3 linked regions of the Dyadobacter chenhuakuii genome follow. The protein of the gene in region 2 binds, or shares a complex with, the protein of the main gene of each other region. Links are inferred from orthologs where the notes say so. Each region holds a gene or a part of one and is shown on either strand. Other genes may lie near its edges.

Region 1 (3,076 bases), 1.5 Mb from region 2 along the record:
CGCCGTAAATTCATCATTCACGTCATTTTTCCGTCATGTCACTTCCCCTTCAAGTTGGAATTACCGGCGGAATCGGCTCTGGGAAAAGTGTTGTCTGTAAATTGTTTGCCTGCCTGGGCATTCCCGTTTACAATGCAGACAGCCGGGCCAAATGGCTCACCAATCACAATCCCCAGATCATTGAAAGTGTTGTCTCGCTGTTAGGAAAAGAATCCTACACCAGCGAAGGACATTATAATACAGCATATGTTAGCTCGCTGGTTTTCAGCAATGAACATTTACTCAAAAAACTGAATGCAATCATTCATCCCGTCGTCATGCAGGACACCGCAGATTGGGTTGAAAATCATGCAGGATCGCCGTATGTCGTAAAGGAAGCAGCCATTATGAATAAGGCTGGCGACCGCAATGCACTGGATTATGTGGTTGTGGTTGAAGCGCCATTAGAATTGCGGATATCCCGAATCCTGCAAAGGGACAATCGCAGCGAGGACCAGATCAGGGCCATTGTAAAGAGACAGATTTCGGACGACGAACGAAGAATGGTCGGCAATTTTTTTGTCAATAATGACGAAAGATCAGCTTTGATTCCGCAGATATTGAAGCTTCATGAAATTTTCCTGATGGCAAGAAGCTAAATTAGAAATCTACATCTAATCCCAAAGCTTGTTTCAATTCCAGCAGATACGGATTCTTCTCCGCCATGAAATTGAATTTTTCTGCCGGGGTGTAAGGAAGCCTGTTCACTTCCTGCGGCGCCACGCGCGGGTTTATTTCCAGCCTCGGTGCATCAATGCGACTTTTGAGATAGGTTAGCAGTTCATAACGCACATTCGCCATTGCTTCCAACTGGTGCGTGTTGTCCAAAGCGATTTCAATGCTCGTGCCTTCCAGTTTGAATTCTTTGTTCAAACTGATTTCTTCCGTCGTGGAGTTACCTGCTATCCTTCGCTTTTCGGCGAATTCATACCAATGCGTTTGCAGCGTTTCGAATGTAAGTGCCTCTTTTCTTACATTGGTTTGCGAGGCCGCATAGCCATTCTCCACCTCACTACTTGGCTTTTCTTTAACTGCTGTCTCTGCAACCGCCGCTGTAGGACTCAATGCAATCGTATTTTTGAGACGCGAAGGGGCCTGTGCAACTGGCTGTGCAACGCGCGCCGGAGCCTCGGTATGATTTCCATTTAAGGACAAACCATTGCTGGGCGTTTCAATGGGCGTTGCAGGGGCAGTATTTAAAGGTTTTAACTCAGGCTCAACTTTTTTTTTTGCCGTTTCATCAACGGCGGCAAGAGAAGAAAGTTGAAGAACATGGGGCAGATTGGCGAGCTTCATCAAACAAAGCTCCACATGCAACCGCTGGTTTTTGGCCGATTTATAATTGATATCACACTGGCTGGCAATGCTCAGCGCAGACAACAAAAAGCTCATATCCGCCAATGCCGACTGCTGCTGATATTTCCGTTCCGCTGATTCCGAAACCTGCAAAAGCGTGACAGTTTGCGGGTCCTTGCAGACCAGGAGATTCCGAAAATGTTCCAAAAGGCCAACCACGAACAAATGACCGTCAAAGCCTTTTCTCAAAATTTCATCAAATAAAACCAGCGAGCGGGCAATGCTGCCCGAAGTCAGCGCATCTGTGATTTTGAAATAATAATCGTAGTCCAGAATGTGCAGATTTTCCAGCACAGCTTCATAAGTAAGCTTGTTATCTGTCGAAAATGTCACATTCAGGTCAAACATCGAAAGCGCATCCCGAAGACCGCCATCAGCCTTCTGGCCGATCAGCTCCAATGCTTCTTTTTCTGTTTCGATACCCTCTTTCTGCGCGATATCTGACAAGTGATAAGCAATGTCTTTCGGTTGAATGCGGTTGAAATCGAAGATCTGGCAGCGTGAAAGAATGGTTGGCAGAATTTTATGCTTTTCCGTGGTCGCCAGGATAAAAATGGCGTAACCAGGCGGTTCTTCCAACGTTTTCAAAAATGCATTGAAGGCAGCTTGCGAAAGCATGTGCACCTCATCAATAATATAGATTTTGTATTTCCCGGTTTGAGGCGGGTAACGAACCTGGTCTATCAGGTTACGGATATCTTCAACGGAGTTATTGGAAGCAGCATCCAGCTCATGAATGTTGAATGATGCATTGTTTTGAAAACTGACACAAGATTCGCATTCGCCGCACGCTTCCACATCGTCGCCAAGGTTCTGGCAGTTGATGGTTTTGGCTAAGATCCTTGCGCAAGTTGTTTTTCCAACCCCTCGCGGCCCGCAAAAAAGGAAAGCCTGCGCCAGGTGATTGGTGCGGATTGCGTTTTTTAAAGTTGTAGTGATGTGTGACTGGCCAACCACCGAGTCGAAAGTGACGGGACGATACTTTCTGGCCGAGACAACGAAATTATCCATAGCGCAAGATACTTCCATGCGCTCGAATTTCAAAGCTACTTTTTCTCGACAAGCGGGTAAACGCGCACGTAATCCACCTCCATTTTTTGAGGGAAAATGCTGTCATCCACGCCTTTCTGTCCGCCCCAATTGCCTCCGACAGCCATATTTAAAATTAAATGAAAAGGTTTATCAAAGGGCCATTGAGTCCATTCGTAGCCAGCTTCTTTATTAAAAGTAAAATAGTCTTTGCCGTCCAACAGGATCTTCACGCTTTCGGGCGTCCATTCGCAGGAGTAAATGTGAAACTCTTCCGAAACCGTTTCAACGACGACATTATCACCCTTATTCGTCTTAATAGCATGGTTAAAAGCCTTGGTATGAATGTTTCCATGAACCCGGTTCTGGTCAAAACCTACGTGTTCCATGATATCAATCTCACCATTATCCGGCCAACCCTTATTCCCATAGCTGTTTCCAGTCGCAAGCATCCATATCGCAGGCCAGGTGCCGCGGCCTTTCGGAAGCTTGGCACGGATTTCGAACTTACCATATGTAAAATCCCCTTTGCCCTTCGAAACCAGCCGCGCCGAACTATAATCAGCCTTTCCCGACTTTCCTTTGATAGCCTCAATGACTAGATGCCCGTTTTCCACTTTGGCATTTTCGATCTGATCCGTATAATTCTGCA
Region 2 (3,142 bases):
AAAACGCAAGAGCAGAAAAGCAGCGCCAATAAGCCAGCATACAACCAGTTCGTTTAAATGGGCCGATAGCCAAATCTGAATCTTAAACGAAAGTGGAAGTTGTGTATCCATCGCACGGTTCATTGTGGAACTGGCCAAATGGATCATTTCATTGGATTTAGCGCCTAGGCCTGCGTCGACTATTGCCGCTGACGTTCCTTTAAAATAATAATAAATGAATGTGAGTCCGGATACGAAAACCTGAGCGGCCAAAAATCCGACGCCAAAAACGTATTTCAGATTGGCAGATTTGCGGCGAAGCAGATAGAAGCCAGCTATGGCGATAACAGCGATTAATGTGCCTTGCCAGAGGGAATGAATCAAAGTCCATCCAAAGGAAGTGACGGCTTGGTCAGAAAGAAGGTTTTGGATTATTTTCATGGCTAACGATTGTTTTCAAGATTGTTTAATAACGCACGTATTTCATCTAGTTCTTCTTTGGAGGTGGAATGGTTTCCCAGTGCTTGCATAACCATCTGTGCGGCTGAGCCCTGAAATGCAGTTTCCACCAATTTGCCCAGCAAGTTTTGCTGTGTCTCCTCTTTCCCCAGCAACGCAACATAAATGTGCGAGCGACCCTGTTCGGTGCGATACAAAAGTCCTTTGTCATGCATGATCTGCATAAGCTTTAATGTAGTTGTGTAACCCACATCTTTGGTCACAGACAAGGCATCATGAACTGCACGCACGGTGCTGGGGCCTGCTTGCCAGAGGTAATTTAAAATTTTTAGTTCGGAATCGGTTGGCTTGATGTACATGACAGAAATGTTATACGATAATCTTCGTATCAAATGTCTACGAAAAAAATCGTACATGCAAGCCCTAGCTACGATTTTTTTCGTAGTTAATTGTTAAAATAAGTTAAAGAGTTGATTGGTAACGAGATAAAGCAAGAAAATCCAGCTGAGCGTAGCTGGATTTTCTTTAAGGGGTAAAACCCTAAATCCCTAAAGGGACTTGTTTTACTTAAATAACATCTGTAAGCCCCTTCAAGGGGTTGGGGTAAACTGCTAAACGTAAGTGTTTAACATTACTGGCATCACCAGCATTAAGATATCTTCATTCTCCTCCTGGTCCACTGGAATGATCAAACCAGCGCGATTTGGAGCAGATAATTCGAATGTAATTGTCTTGCTGGAAAGGTTACCTAAAACCTCGATGAGGAACTTAGCATTGAAGCCAATTTCCATGTCATCGCCATTATATTCGCACATTAAGCGCTCATTTGCTTCGTTGGAATAATCAAGGTCCTCAGCTGAAATTACGAGGTCGTTCAATGACATTTTCAAGCGAACCTGATGCGTTGTTCTGTTGGAATAGATGGAAATACGTCTTAGCGAACTAAGGATTTCCATCCTGTTGATGGTAAGCGTATTTTGATTGTTCGTTGGAATCGCATTCTCATAATCCGGGAAACGCTCGTCAATCAGGCGGCAGATCATGCGGATATTTCCAAAGCTGAAAAAGGCATTGCTGGAAGTGAATTCAGCTTTAACCGGCAAATCTTCGGATGGCAAGCAAGACTTCAACAAATTCAATGCTTTCCGCTGAATGATCATCGATGTATCTACATCAGATTTGATATCCGTCCGGCGATATCTTACCAGGCGGTGACCGTCCGTTGCCACGAATGTTGCGTTTTCTGTCCCCATTTGAACGAAAACCCCGGTCATAGCAGGCCGAAGATCGTCTGTGCTGGTGGCGAACAATGTATTCGCTATGGCCGCACCTAATGCAGACGAAGAAAAGTCAACGGATTGGCCGCGATTAACAGCCGGTGTCTTAGGGAAATCGATTGGATTTTCGCCTGAGAGCTTGTAGCGACCATTGTCAGAGATGATCTCTGTTCCGAATGTTTCACTATTCACTTGCAATGTGATCGGCTGCTCAGGCAATCCGCGAAGCGTATCCAGCAACAATTTAGCAGGGATCGCAATGGCTCCTTTTTCAGAAGATTCAACCTCGATTTCAGTGATCATCACCGTTTGCAGGTCAGAAGCCGTCACGGTTAATGTATTGCCTTCCAGCGATAAAAGGAAGTTCTCAAGAATAGGCACAATTGGGTTCGTTGAAACGACACCGTTTATAGCAGATAGCTGTTTGAGTAGAACTGATGACGAAACGACAAACTTCATAATTCGTGACGTAAGTGTTTAGATGATAAATTTATAGAAAGACAGGTTTGAAAAAATCTGTCTTGTAGTGAACAAAAGTATAAAAAATTACCGATGAAGCAGCCCTTATCAGGTGAATTTTCGCACACGAAGATAGTAGCGCAACGCTCCAAAAATCCCGATTAGCGCAATAGGCAAGAGTAAATTGAGTGCCTGCCAGAATTTCTTATTTTCCTGGATCTGGATTTTGTCCAATGCCCGAATGTCGATCTGTTTGTTGCGTGCTTTGATCAATCCGTTTGCGTCCGTCATGTAATCAAGCGCATGCATCACGAAGTCCTTGTTTCCGAATGTTTGTTTCGTCACGCGGTCGTAACCGAGCGGAAGCGGAGCATTCCTTTTATAATCATAATCATTTACAATCAAATCACCGTCTGAGCAAATGATCACTTTCGCCGGATTTCCCTTTGATTTAAATTTTGCAGCGCGTGGGTCGCCGGGTAAAATTCTGTTGGCAAACAGAGATGTGAATGACCCTTCCAAAAGGACACCCGCCAGTTTTGTCCCATTATTATAAGTCGCCGGATCCGGATCCTTACGCGCTTCGTTGTAACCTACCAATGCGGGTGCATTTACGACCTGCGTGTAGCCGGAAGTCATTAGTAATGGTGTTTTATTGATTTCAGGAACGCCGCCAACCGTGTCAATCGAGCTCAAAAATCTTGTATAAACTGCATTGAGGTTCCTCGTGATCGTATGTGTGCCAAAGTTATTCAGCAAGGGGAAAAAACGCCAGGGCATAGGCCTGATCTCCGGCTTGTCGCCCATATTGCCGACATTCAGCAGAATTTCGGCACAATTTAAGTCTTTCACAAGGTTTGTATTCACACGAGCGCCCCATTTAAAGAACAGGTCATTCAGATTCAAATCCTGTGGCTGCGCATAATTCCCATCCAGACTAACGCTGTCGACACGCGCCCCATCAACAA
Region 3 (3,077 bases), 3.1 Mb from region 2 along the record:
GGTCGAAAGCCATTTCGAGCGCCACCACGTATCTGTAAGGAGCCATTACGATCAGGAACTGGCGCCTAAGCCCGACGCCCGGACCATTGAAACCATTATTGATACAACTTTCTGGGCGAGCCTGCGGAGGGAAGAGGGGCGTTCCCCCAAAGTTTCCATAGCATTCCTGCCGCCCGAGGATGCCGAAAGCCCCCTGATTTTCAGTGAAAGGCTCACATTATCAGCCAATACGCTTACCAAGCTTGCTCCTGCAGTGGAACGTTCTGGGATACATCTGGGTGTCTGGATGGAAGGCAATGAGCTGTGCATCTGGGGAACCACAAGGGTCATCCCCGGGCTGTGTTTTGTGCTCGAAGTGGTGGAACCGGGGATGCTCGTGATCAAGCACAGGCGGGTGGATGGCTTCGGTAAGTTTGTCAATGTCGCTGTTTTGAAGGGAGATCAGGTGAAAATTGTGGACGAGAACAGCGGCAGGGCGCGTGATTGCCCTTCGGTCATTAATTCCATGATCGGATTTACTTCTTCGACATTGTGGAGCGATTCGCTTAACCTGCTGGTTCAGCTGGCGGTTTCTATGCGCGCCCACGAGCGGGGAGGCATCTTACTGGTTGTGCCCAACGGAAAGGACGATTGGAGAAAATCCATCATTCACCCGATTACCTATCATGTTCAACCTTCATTTTCCGAGCTGGCAGAACTGAACAGAAAATACATAGAAGATCCCAACCCGATCGGCTGGCAGTCACAATTGAGCTCGGCTATTAACGGCCTGGCCGGGTTGACCGCCGTGGACGGCGCGACGATCATCAATGATAAATATGAATTGCTGGCTTTCGGGGCCAAGATCGGGCGGACTGCGGAAGGTCGGCCGGTGGAGGAAATGCTGGTAACGGAGCCCGTTATAGGGAACGTGGGCCAGGTTATGCACCCGGTGCAGCATGGAGGCACAAGGCACTTGTCGGCAGCACAATTTGTGTACGATCAGCGCGATGCTATTGCGCTCGTTGCGTCGCAGGACGGACGCTTTACAATTTTTTCCTGGGCTCCCTGTGAAGGAAAAGTGCAGGCGCACCGGGTCGACGCATTGCTGCTATAATACAATGCAGGTCAGCCGAACAATTCGAGCTGGCCTGAGTCTTTTGCTCTTCGCGACCGGATTTCCAGCTCCCCGAAGTTGGACAGCGAAATGCCCAGCAGGCGCACGGATTTTTCTTCCAGGTCTACTTTCGCCAGAAGATCTTTCGCCGTTTCAAGGATAATGTCCAGGTCGTCCACGGGCGAGCCGAATGAATGGTTCCGGGTGATCTGGGTGAAGTCGCTATACTTTATTTTTAATGTAATGGTGCGGCCTTTGAGCTGTTTTTTGCGCAGCCGGTTGAAAACCGTAACACCGATCTTATCCAGCTCCTTATGCATTTCGTCAATGGTGGAGAGGTCGTACATGAATGTATCTTCCGCACCCAGCGACTTGGTTTCCCGTTCCGTTTGCACTTCCCGGTTATCAATTCCCCGCACGATCTTGTAAAAGAAATGTCCTGTTTTTCCGAAATGCCGGACCAGCTCGTTTTCAGGTAATTTTTTGAGATCACCACCAGTGAAAAGCTGCATCCGCTTCATTTTATCGGCTGTGACTTTGCCTACTCCGAAAAATTTTTCGACCGGCAGCGCATTGATAAATGCTTCCACTTTGGAGGGCCCTATGAATGTCAGACCGTCGGGTTTATTAATGTCCGACGCGATTTTTGCCACGAATTTATTGACCGAGATCCCGGCAGAAGCAGTTAAGTTGAGCTCCGTTTTAATCGCTGTTTTGATCTGTTCCGCAATATCCAGGGCTGAGCCGATGCCCAGCTTGTCCTCTGTAACGTCCAGAAATGCCTCATCCAGCGAAAGTGGTTCGATCAGATCGGTATAGCGCGAGAAAATCTCTCTGATATGCGTGGAAACGGCCTTGTAAACCTCAAAACGCGGCCGGACGAAGATGATGCCGGGACACAGCTGGATGGCCTTGCGCGAGGACATAGCCGACCTTACTCCGAATTTCCGGGCCTCATAACTGGCAGTGGCCACCACACCGCGGCCCGTAGGCGAGCCCCCGACAGCAAGCGGCTTACCCCGATATTCCGGAAAATCGCGCTGCTCAACGGACGCGTAAAAGGCATCCATATCAATATGGATTATCTTGCGTACCGGTAAAACAGCAGGTTCTGACATGATCAGATTAGCGGGTATGATTTTAGGTAAAACAAATTAAATAACTAAGAATTCGCATCACTTGCTGGTTTTTTTACGTAAGTATTCATGAACCGGTGTTGCTTTAATTACAAACCAGTTTTTTTATATCAATCTGATTCCCGGAATTTTCCCGATGCGATACTTTTTACTGCGATTAAAATACATTGTTACCAGCCTGCTGATTGCATTTTTACTGACCCAAAGCGCTTACGTACGCGCGCAGGATAGATGCAGCACCATGGATTTACTTAATATGCGCTTTACGAGGCAGCCGGCACTCAAAATCATGTTTGACCAGCGGGAGCTGCGCCTCAAACAAGCGATCCGGCAGCGGAATGTGACAGGAAAGTCTTTAAAAACCACAGCGAATGTTACTATTCCTGTGGTTTTTCATGTTGTATCAAACAGGCAGTCGCTCATCACCGATGAACAGATCCTGGCGCAGCTTGACACGATTAATGCAGACTATGCGGGTATTAACGGAAGCGCGAGCCGCGTTCCGTCGCATTTCAGGGCACTGTTCGGGCAGTCGGGAATCCAGTTCTGTCTGGCGCAGCGTACACCTAATGAAACACCTACAACCGGGATCGAGCGTTACCCAACTTCCCGCGCGAATTTTGACTATACCACGAATTTGGTAAAACATGCTGAAACGGGCGGCGCTACGGCTTGGGACACAGATCGTTACCTGAATATCTGGATCTGCGACCTGTCGGGCGGGACATTGGGATATGCGACATTCCCGGATGACGGCGTGCCCGATGAGCAAGGCGTGGTGATTGACTTTGGCAGCTTGCCAGGTGGAAATGTGGCCGGTTATAATGCCGGAAAAACCCTGACAC

Evidence for each region.
Region 1: the proteins of dnaN (region 2) and NFI80_RS12575 are in contact, whole or in part, in a cryo-EM structure (PDB 8GIZ), measured with the Escherichia coli proteins. The link is inferred for Dyadobacter chenhuakuii from one-to-one orthologs.
Region 3: the proteins of dnaN (region 2) and dinB are in contact, whole or in part, in a solved structure (PDB 1OK7), measured with the Escherichia coli proteins. The link is inferred for Dyadobacter chenhuakuii from one-to-one orthologs.

The regions. Positions count from the first base shown.
Region 1 is NZ_CP098805.1:3,041,395-3,044,470, reverse strand. What follows is about bases 24-2,938. They hold NFI80_RS12575 (DNA polymerase III subunit gamma/tau), read right to left. Parts: upstream 2,407-2,938; coding sequence 640-2,406; downstream 24-639. Other genes in these bases: NFI80_RS12570 (glycoside hydrolase family 16 protein), read right to left, coding at 2,442-2,938; coaE (dephospho-CoA kinase), read left to right, coding at 36-638. In the rest of the region: NFI80_RS12585 (YbbR-like domain-containing protein), read left to right, coding at 1-8; more of NFI80_RS12570, read right to left, coding at 2,939-3,076. UniProt on the Escherichia coli protein: Part of the beta sliding clamp loading complex, which hydrolyzes ATP to load the beta clamp onto primed DNA to form the DNA replication pre-initiation complex.
Region 2 is NZ_CP098805.1:4,549,031-4,552,172, forward strand. What follows is about bases 113-3,093. They hold dnaN (DNA polymerase III subunit beta), read right to left. Parts: upstream 2,175-3,093; coding sequence 1,050-2,174; downstream 113-1,049. Other genes in these bases: NFI80_RS18900 (M56 family metallopeptidase), read right to left, coding at 113-420; NFI80_RS18905 (BlaI/MecI/CopY family transcriptional regulator), read right to left, coding at 423-797; gldG (gliding motility-associated ABC transporter substrate-binding protein GldG), read right to left, coding at 2,283-3,093. In the rest of the region: more of NFI80_RS18900, read right to left, coding at 1-112; more of gldG, read right to left, coding at 3,094-3,142. UniProt on the Escherichia coli protein: Confers DNA tethering and processivity to DNA polymerases and other proteins. Acts as a clamp, forming a ring around DNA (a reaction catalyzed by the clamp-loading complex) which diffuses in an ATP-independent manner freely and bidirectionally along dsDNA.
Region 3 is NZ_CP098805.1:1,473,138-1,476,214, forward strand. The notes cover bases 162-3,077. They hold dinB (DNA polymerase IV), read right to left. Parts: upstream 2,215-3,077; coding sequence 1,108-2,214; downstream 162-1,107. Other genes in these bases: NFI80_RS06250 (putative sensor domain DACNV-containing protein), read left to right, coding at 162-1,096; NFI80_RS06260 (M43 family zinc metalloprotease), read left to right, coding at 2,369-3,077. In the rest of the region: more of NFI80_RS06250, read left to right, coding at 1-161. UniProt on the Escherichia coli protein: Poorly processive, error-prone DNA polymerase involved in translesion repair and untargeted mutagenesis. Copies undamaged DNA at stalled replication forks, which arise in vivo from mismatched or misaligned primer ends.